2 regions of the Desulfonauticus submarinus genome follow, and region 2 is predicted to be linked to the other one. Evidence: riboswitches for the same ligand, from Rfam matches in the RefSeq annotation. Region 2 holds a riboswitch; the other holds the start of a gene.
The links. Region 2 has a riboswitch for cobalamin ahead of BLP60_RS03435 (sirohydrochlorin cobaltochelatase). Riboswitches for the same ligand answer to the same signal wherever they lie in the genome.
Positions count from the first base shown of each region.

Region 1: it holds a riboswitch for cobalamin, as region 2 does, so the genes downstream of both, metE (5-methyltetrahydropteroyltriglutamate--homocysteine S-methyltransferase) here and BLP60_RS03435 (sirohydrochlorin cobaltochelatase) in region 2, are expected to answer to the same signal.

Region 1 covers NZ_FNIN01000001.1:11,616-16,773, reverse strand. Annotated here, with positions in the region: gene rpsF (30S ribosomal protein S6) at 1-6, opposite strand, end outside; gene BLP60_RS00060 (queuosine precursor transporter) at 369-1,010, shown strand; gene BLP60_RS00055 (SDR family oxidoreductase) at 1,024-1,737, opposite strand; cobalamin riboswitch at 1,795-1,986, shown strand; gene metE (5-methyltetrahydropteroyltriglutamate--homocysteine S-methyltransferase) at 2,170-4,443, shown strand; gene BLP60_RS00045 (ATP-binding protein) at 4,701-5,158, shown strand, end outside.
Region 2 covers NZ_FNIN01000002.1:188,673-193,830, forward strand. Annotated here, with positions in the region: gene cbiD (cobalt-precorrin-5B (C(1))-methyltransferase CbiD) at 1-337, opposite strand, end outside; gene cobI (precorrin-2 C(20)-methyltransferase) at 345-1,070, opposite strand; gene BLP60_RS03435 (sirohydrochlorin cobaltochelatase) at 1,203-2,084, opposite strand; cobalamin riboswitch at 2,167-2,350, opposite strand; gene BLP60_RS03440 (hypothetical protein) at 2,432-3,898, opposite strand; gene BLP60_RS03445 (MMPL family transporter) at 3,895-5,158, opposite strand, start outside.

The DNA of each region.
Region 1 (5,158 bases), on a different contig from region 2:
TAACATAATACCTCCTTTTGGTCTTTATGGCCCCTGATCCTAAAACCAGGAACAAGGAAACAAAAGTTCTTATATCCTTAACCCACAACTGTCAACTAAAACCAAAAACCATAATTGTCTTTAATAAACACAAAAAATCAAAAATTGATTTTTAAAAATAAAAATACTTAAACAACGTCTCCATGAGTTTATTTTTTTAACATTCTTTCTTCCCAACCATTCCTATAAACTTGAGCTCTTATTTTAATAAAATAAATTTATCTTTTCCTTATCTATCTCTAGCCTCTAATTTGACAAAAAATGTTAACCTATATATAATAATTTTTTTTAAAACCAAAAAACTCTTAATATTTTTATATCTTATTTAAATGAGGATACAGCATTTAACAGAAAAAGATATAAAAATTTTAATAACACTAATATCTTTAAATACTGCCTTACTAGTAGCAAGTAATGCAGCAGGAGCTAAAATGATTTCTGTATTTGGAAACTTAGCTGCCTCTGCAACTGTATTTTCTTACGCTTTTAGTTTTGTTTTTACAGATATTATTTCTGAAATTTATGGTAAACAAAAAGCAAGTTTTGCAGTAAAAATAGGTTTTTTAGGACTTTTAATTTCTGTAATATTTTTTACTATTTCCATTGCCGCTCCACCAGCTTCTTTTTGGAAAAATCAAAAAGCATATGAAACTACTCTCCAGTTGGGTCCAAGAATGCTTGCAGGTGGATGGACTTCTTATATGGTGAGTCAACATCTCGATGTATGGATATTTCATAAACTAAAACACTTAACCAATGGTAAACACCTATGGTTAAGAAACAATGGAAGCACTTTAATAAGCCAATTTATAGATACTTGTATCTTTATAACCATTTCTTTCTATGGAGTTTTTCCCATTATACCAGCCATTGCTGGCCAATATCTAATTAAAGTAATTATAGCTCTTTTAGATACTCCCATCGTATACTGTGCTGTTTATTATATTAAAAGATATATTCAGACTAAATAATATAAAATAAAATTTATTCTTTGTTTTTTCTATTAGAAGACACTTTTATCCAATGCAAAGATGTATTTTTTAAAATTAAATCTTTAATTTCAACTTGATATGGTAGTTCCAAAATATATTTAACAGCCAATGCAATGTCTTTAGGATCAAGGCAATCTTTTATTTTTGGTCTAAAAGGCATCTTCTCTAGTAATTTTGTATTAACAACACCAGGATATATTGAACTAATTTTAATGTTATAACGTTTACCTTCTTTATACATAACTTCAGCCAATCCTCTCAAAGCAAATTTAAAACTACAATATGCCCCTCCATACGGAAAACCTTCTAATCCAGAAATTGAGTTAATAAATACAATATGTCCTTTCTTATTTTTTTTAAAAAAAGAAAATATGCATTGACTTATAAAAAAAGGAACTTTGAAATTTGATTCATAACAATTATCCAATTCTTCAACAGTAATATTTTCTATTTTATTATAAAATCCATCTCCTATTGCATTTACAAAGGCTGTAGGCAAAAAATCGTCAAGACTTTTTTTAAATTGTTGAGAATCAAAATTTTTTATACAGAAAAAATTTATCCCAAAAGTTCCTAACTCTTGTTCTAAAGTTTGTCTTTTTTCTTCACTCCTATAAAGTAAAAGTAAGTTATATCCCTGATGTAAAAGTTCTTTAGCCACGGCCTTTCCAATATCACCAGTAGCCCCTGCAATAACAACTTTCATAACAATACTCCTAAATTCAAAAACAATTTTAAACTTGACACCTATTCCTCTCCCAATATACAAGCCCGTTTACTCTGTAAACACATAAACGCGTCCAGGAAACGGAACACGGTGAAAATCCGTGGCAGACGCGCTGCTGTAACCGACATATATAGAGTAAACATCCACTGAGATTTTATCTTGGGAAGGGTGTTTACATAGATTTATCTAGTCGGAAGCCAGAAGACGTCCTGGATTAACGCGTCTATTCTCACCCCGCGGGGATGGGTGAAGAATAGGAGAGGGCCTAAAATAAAAGGCCACTGCTATTCTATTATGCGTAAAAGCCCATTCCTGTAATAAGGAATGGGCTTTTTTATTTTTTAAAATAAAGTTGGCAGATTTAAAAATTTTACGATATACTAAAACAAAAAAATAAAAAGGAGGACCCAAATGTACACACATGTATTGGGGTTACCACGCATTGGTGCCCAAAGAGAACTTAAAAAGGCAATAGAAGCATATTGGAAAGGCAACATTTCTCTAGAACAACTTGAACAGACAGGAAAAAATATTCGACAACAAAATTTATACTTACAAAAAGAAATGAACTTTGATTTTATTACAGTAGGAGATTTTTCCTATTATGATCAAGTACTAGATATGAGTATGACTTTGGGTGCAATACCAAAAAGATTTCAAACTTCTTCTACAAAATCAGAAATGGATACTTACTTTGCCATGGCTAGAGGCACTCAAAATGCTAAAGCCATGGAAATGACTAAATGGTTTGATACTAATTATCATTACATAGTTCCTGAATTTTATAAAGGGCAACAATTCTCTCTCAACAGTAATAAAATAATTGTTGAATTAAAAGAGGCTAAAAATAGTGGTTTTGCTAATCTAAAACCTATTCTTATAGGCCCTCTTACTTATCTTTATCTTGGAAAATCTCAGGATAAAAATTTTGATAAATGGAGTTTAATAGATCCGATAATAGATATCTATATTGAATTACTTATTAAAATATCACCGTATTGTGAGTGGATTCAAATTGATGAACCAATTCTTGTCTTAAATCTTCCATCTAAGATCAAAGAATTATTTATCAAGGCCTATAAAAAAATAAAAAAACATCTTCCTTCTAACAATAAAATCTTATTAGCAACATACTTTGAAGATATCTTAGACAATAAAGATACTGTGTTATCTCTTCCTATAGATGGATTACACTTAGATTTAATTAGAGGCAAAAAACAACTCAATTACTTACATGAATTTAAAAACACTTTTTTATCCCTAGGTATCATCAATGGTAGAAATATTTGGAAAGCAAATTTAAATAAAATATTAGATGATATAAAAAATATTTTGTCTAGTAAATCCTTAGATATAGAAAGAATTATGTTATCTACATCTTGTTCTTTATTACATGTTCCTATTGATTTAGAATATGAAAAAAAATTATCTTTAGAATTAAAATCATGGATGTCTTTTGCCAAACAAAAATGTGAAGAATTAAAAATTTTAAAACAGGCTTTAGAGGGAAAGGATGTATCAAAAATTTTAGAAGAAAATCAAAAAACAATAGACTCTAGACAAAAAAGCACATTACGAACTATCACAAACATCCAAGATAAATTAAGTCAAATTAATACCAAAATGTTTCAACGACAAAGTTCCTATAAAGAAAGAAATAAAAAACAGCGCTCTATCCTTAATTTACCATTATTCCCAACCACTACTATTGGATCATTCCCTCAAACACCAGAAATTAGAAAAACCCGTCTTTTATATAAAAAAGGAGAGTTAAATGAACAAGAATATAAACAAAAAATAAAAAAATTTATAGATGAAGTAATCCAAAGACAAGAAGAACTTGGACTAGATGTTTTTGTTCATGGTGAGCCCGAACGAAATGATATGGTAGAATATTTTGGACAACAATTAAAAGGATATTGCTCCACAGAAAATGGATGGGTGCAAAGTTATGGAACTAGATGTGTTAAACCACCTATTATCTATGGAGACATAGAAAGACCCTCTCCCATGACAATAGAATGGATTACCTATGCTCAATCTAAAACCACAAAGCCTGTCAAAGGAATGCTTACAGGTCCTATTACTATGCTCTGTTGGAGTTTTGTTAGAGATGATCAACCTCGCAAAGATACTGCTTTTCAACTTGCTTTGGCCATACGAGAAGAAGTAAAAGACTTAGAAAAAGCCAATATTAAAGTTATTCAAATAGACGAACCTGCTTTAAGAGAAGGATTGCCTTTAAAACAAAACAAATGGTCAGAATATCTATCTTGGGCAATAAATGCCTTTAAGTTAGCAACCTCTGGCGTAAAAGATGAAACACAAATACATACCCATATGTGTTATAGTGATTTTGAAGATATAATAGAATGGATTGCTAAAATGGATGCAGATGTCATCAGTATAGAGGCAAGTAGAAGCAAAATGGAGCTTTTAGAAGTTTTTAAGGAATTCAATTATCCGAATGAAATAGGTCCTGGGATTTATGATATTCACAGTCCTAGAGTACCAAGCATAGAAGAAATAAAAGAACTTCTAGAACTAGCTTTAAAAGTAATACCCAAAGAAAAACTCTGGGTAAATCCAGATTGTGGATTAAAAACAAGAGAATGGCCAGAAACCCTTGCCTCTCTTAAAAATATGGTCTCTGCTGCTAAAATGCTCAGAGAAAAATATAAATAAAGCAAATAAGAGAACAAGGACATTTTATATCCCAAAAACAAAATAGTCCTTGTTCTCAATATTTCTTCTCTACTATCTTTTATTATCGAGGCCACACATTTTTTTATAATATAGTTTTTAACATATTATAATTTTTAAAAATTGTCCAAAAAACTTCAAATTTTTAAAATATCCCTAATAAATAAATTTATTGACATTAATTAAACAAAAGAAATATAATATTCTCTCTTATTTTTAAAAACAGTATAGTAATAATTATGAACTTAAGAACGATTTATCAAATTGAAGCAATACCAATAATTAGAAATTTTATTTTTTCTATTTGTGAATTCTATGGAGCAAATGAAAAAGAAAAAAATGAATTAACTTTAGCAGTTGAAGAAGCTGCTGAGCATATTATTGAAAATTTTCCCTCTGATGAAAAAGAATTATTTGAAGTTAAAGTTAAAATAAAAAAAGATAAACAACTAATTCAAGTTATTTTAAAAAATAAAGGAATACCTATTGATGAAAAAAATATTCCTCAATATACACCAGAAAATCCAGAAAACTCTATAGATGGGCTAAAATTTTTTCTTATTAAAAAACTTACAGACAATTTCGAATTTATTAATTGTGGCAATGATGGTTGGCAAACAATTTTAGATAAAAAAATATCAAATTTTAACATTCCTCGAACAAAAAAATCTTATATTGAATCTAACAATAAAGAAAA
Region 2 (5,158 bases):
GATTTATAGCAACCTCTCCAATAGGTAAAGCAAGCCCTGGTTTAGTTATAATTCCAAGACCTTTGCCTTTATTAAATCTAATCTTAGAATCTTTTCTAAGCTCCAATCTACATTGTAATTCTAAACCATGAGTTATATCAGGATCATCGCCAGCATCTTTAACAGTAGAAACCAAAACCCCTTTCCCAATTTTAGAAGTTTTAACAGGAATCTGTACCCACATACCTTCAGGCAAGAGTATCCATACCTTTGGAACAAAAATTTTCTTCACTAAAGCAAGCGTACCTGCCTTAGCTAAGGCTGCAGCATAAGTGCCTGTACTAAGTCCAAAGCGCATAATCTAATTATTTTTTATAATTCCAACTTTTATGCCCTGTTTGAATGATTAAAGTGACAAGGTAACCCGGCAGGGTCAAATCTTTTTTAAGATTAGAAATTAAATATTCTCCTTCTTGTTCTACGTATGCTGCTAAGTAACTAGAAGGGAACAAGTTGTATTTATCTAATAAAAACAGAACTTCTTTTAAAACTTTACCTACTTTATATAACACCAAAGTCTCGCACCAAGAAATAGCCTGTTCTATTCTTTGTAAATCAGATGCTGGCATAACCATAAAGCTATCTTCTTGCCAAACAAAGGGCAAACCAAACTTCGCTCCTGTCGCTTGAAAAGCTGTAATACCAGGAACAACATGAATATGGCTTTTAGGAAAAATTTTTTCTAATGAAGTTAATAAATAACAACTAGTACTATAAAATAAAGGATCTCCTAATGTAATCTGGGCAATAATTTTTCCTTGTTCACAACCTTTCTTTACTCTCTTGGCCACATGCTCCCACAAATTCCAAGTACCGCCAACATCTTTGCGCATTGGATATTTAACAAGTTCTATTTTCTGTTTCTTTATCCAAGGCTTAATAATATTTAAAGCCAAACTTTCATTTTTTTTAGCTGAAGCAGGACAAATTAACACATCTGCTTTAGAAATTATATCTACTGCTCTTAAGGTAAGTAAGTCAGGACTACCTGGCCCTACTCCAACAGCATAAAAATGTCCTCTATTAGTCATTAAAAAAACTCTCTTTCTTTATTTGAGATACCACATTTTTAAAGAAAGAGCAGGCCTTTAAATAAACTTTATAACTCCAAACAAGTACCAAGCCTGCTCTTTACAATTAACTTTATTCTAAGCAACAAATTATTACTTTAAACCCAACTTAGCATAAGCGTGTTTTAAATGCTCAATCCAAATTTCTACAATTTCCTTCATTTCTCCTGTACCTTTAAGGATAGGATGACATTTGAATCCAGCCTTACTTAAAATCCCCTTCCAAGAATCTGACTCATCTCCTGCCAAATCATTATGAGCATGGTCTCCAGCTACTGACATAAATGGCATCAAATAAACATCTTTTATTTTATGTTGCTTTAACTCTTGCTTAACCTCTCTAATCGTAGGCCAGCCTTCTACTGTACCCAAAAATACTTTCTTGTTTTTTAACCAAAGCGCATATTGCAAAGCTGCATAATAACTATTTGCTCTATGTTCTGTACCATGCCCCATTAAGGCAATACCCCAGCCCTTCTTTAAACTAGGTAAATTTTTTAATAAAGCATCTGCTACCTTAGGAATATCGTGAACAGAATAAAGAAGAGGTGTCCCTAAAACAATCTTAGTAAACCCCTTTGGCATTACAGAAAACCCTTCTACTACCTGTTCCAGATATTCATATTCTTCTCCTGGTATAGTATGTAGAGATTGGACTGCTACATGAGTAAACCCATCGCTCATCATCTGAGCCAAAGCTTTTACAGGAGAAGGAATATTTTTCCCCTCTTTAGCTAATTTATGGCGAATAATAGAAGAAGTATAGGCCCATCTTACCTCAATACCAGGAAATGCCTTTTTAACCTCTTTTTCAAAAAAAGAATAAGCCCTTTTACCATCAGGATAAGATGTACCAAAAGCAACAAGCAAAATTCCTGGTTTAGGAGAATGTTTGTGTTTTGAAGCAAAACAAATACTACTAACGCCTACAAATAAACATAGCCCCAAAACCAATACTAAACATTTTTTTAACATAAAATACCCTCCATATAAATTTTAGGGGCTTTTTAAAAAGATTAAAATACAGCGCCTCCTAGATAAAGCCCCCGTTATCTAGGAGGAAAGACTTCTTCTGGCAGGTCTTCCGGCTCGTTCCCCTTAAACTCGGCCTTCCCATTCTTAAAAAAGAACAGTGGCACTCTTGGAGTTTAAGGTTATTGGAACTCACGGCGGCGGGACCGCTCCCGAATTGCACGGGATTCCCTATTAAGCCTTGCGGCACCAGAAGAAAAATTATCTTCAGAAAATAGAATTTTACGGGAATTAATCTAAAAAAACAATCCCTTTTATTTAGAGAATAAAATTTATAAACATTCCTTGCATTAAAAAGGATAAATTAACTCTGTAAAAATCCTATCGTTTTTTCGCCATCTCCCATAATAACTATGTTTACCTCCATTAAAAAACTCCACTCCTGCTTTCCATTTAAGACCAGATTTAAACTTATACTCGGAAATCAATCTATTTATTCTTCCTCCTTTGGAAAGCTCAAAATTGGAAGTATACTCCAAATTCCAATTATCTGTAATTTCTAAACGCACAAAAGAAAATATATCATTTCTACCAGGACGCATCTCTTGTGAACTTTTAATATATCCTTTGGCGCTCTGTTTTTGAGTAACAAACTCACCCCCATATTCAATAGTTATAATCATCTTTTTTAATTTTAAACTTTGTAATAAATCATCTATTGTATAAGTTAACCCCAAAACATAACTTACATAATTATCATCTTTAGAATTATAACTATGATTATATAATGCTTCTCCGTGAAATTCCCACTTTTTATAAGTAGTTGAAAAACCTCCTGCATATTCCCCTATAAAGACATTTTTCTTTATATAATAAATTTTTCCATTTCTATGTTCCTCTTTTAACACATAATAGGGATTTAACCCTTGATAAGTAGAGAAAAATAAATCCCATCCTGCCCTTGTACCTTTAACTTTAGCAAAATATGCTATATTCTCTAAATCTACATCAGGATATTCATTTTCTATTCTAGTATTATTTTTATCTACATCCAACGTATAAAAATCTGAATCAACTTGTTTATCATCTTCTACTACTGATCCAGTCCATCTTGAATATTCACTAGGAGATTTACTAGTCTGAAAAACAGGAAGAATAGCAAAGGTAATGGAATCATTCTCTACATAATAATCTAACTTTAATTGCCACAAGCCATAATCTTGTGTATCCATAGGATCATTTCCATCTTTAGGCGAATGTCTATCTACGGGAGAATAAAGAGTAGAGATCCCATTTTTAAATATTTTTTTCCCAACAGTTAAATCATAATCTGATGCAGAATAGGTTAAATAAATTTCATTTAATTCAGCATAACGTCGCCTTCTATCTCTATCTTGAAAATATTCACTAACTCCAGCATAAGTATCTTTTTGATTTCCTCCTTCTAACCATCCAGAAAAATCAAACCTAAAGTTATTTAGTACATAATACGAAGCAAAATTAAGTAATAATGAACCAATATCTGACTGTCTATCAATCCCTTTTCTTTTGTCAGGCTTTCTCCAAAAATGCTCTAACCTTATCCTAAAATCTCCACTTAAATTTTTTGCTAAAACTTTAAATATACATTCTTTATCTTTTTCTTTTTTTTGATCTAAATCTAATTCATTCAATAAATTTTCATCTTTATTAATATTTTCTTCTTGCAGTTCTGTATCTAAGCTATTTAGTAAATCTAAATCATCTTCTGCGTATATTTTATTCACATATAATCCCAAAATAAAAAAACACAAAAAAAACAAAATAATTTTTTTCATATGTTATCCTCCACCATTCTACGATCCATATCCTTTAAACGAACTCCTAAAACTTTTGCTAAATTTAAATATACTTTTGCAGCTAGCCTTGGAGAAACTAACTGTATTCTCTTAAAAGATTTCAAATTTAATTCTAACACCTTGGCCTCTGTGCTAGCAATGACATCAGCAGAACGTGGGCCAGGATTTACTAAGGCCATTTCTCCAAAAATATCACCTTCCTTTAATTTAGCCAACAAAACCCTCTTGTTTTGCCCCTTTGTCCAAACCTCTGCTTCTCCTTGAAGCAAAATAAACATAGAATCTCCATAATCTTCTTGTTTTATAATAGGTTCTCTAGGCAAAAATTCTAACAATCTTCCCAATAAAATAAGTCTTTTTACCTGCCATTTTTTCAACCCCATGAACAAAGGACAACGCCTTAAGACTTCGCCAGAAACTTGTTGCTTAATAAGATCCCAAAGAGTAATTAACTGAGTAGAAGTTAATACAGAAGGAGTTAATAAAAGATCACTGGCAACAGCAAAAAACATAACTAAGGCAGAAAGTAAACCAAAATACACCACTGGTAAAAAATTAGAAAAACCTAAGATAGCAAAGCCTAATGCCAGCGCAACAGAAGTAGCAATTACTGGACGAATCTCACTTTGTAGACACAAATCTATAGCTAATGCCTGATCCTGCACATTTCTAAGTTCTTTGTTATAACGCGACATTAAATGAATTGTATCGTCTATCGCAATACCAATAGAAATTGCCGCAATCATAGTCGTACCCACATTTAAAGGAATATCAAACATGCCCATAAATCCAAAAATCCATACTATGGGTACAATATTAGGAACCAACGAAATTATACCGGCCTTAAAATTAACAAAAAGTAAACTCATCAGCAAAAATACCACAACTAAAATAAAAGAAATAGACTGAACTTGTCCTTTTGCCATAGAATCAGCTGCTTTATTAATTAAAATACCCTCTCCTGTAATTTTAAAATGAAGATGTGGATCTAAGACCTCTTCAATCTTTTTCTTTAATATATTTAACTCTCTATTTAAAATATACGACGAGGAAATATTATGCCTGACAACTATATTAACTTCACTAAAGTCAGAAGTAACATAGCGCGAAATATCATCTCTATGCAAAAGTAAAATATATTGAGAAACCAGATTATCTTTATCTGGCAATTTAAAAAATTCTTTTTTCCCATTGTTCATTTCTCTATTAATAAATTTTAAATAATCAACAAACGACAGT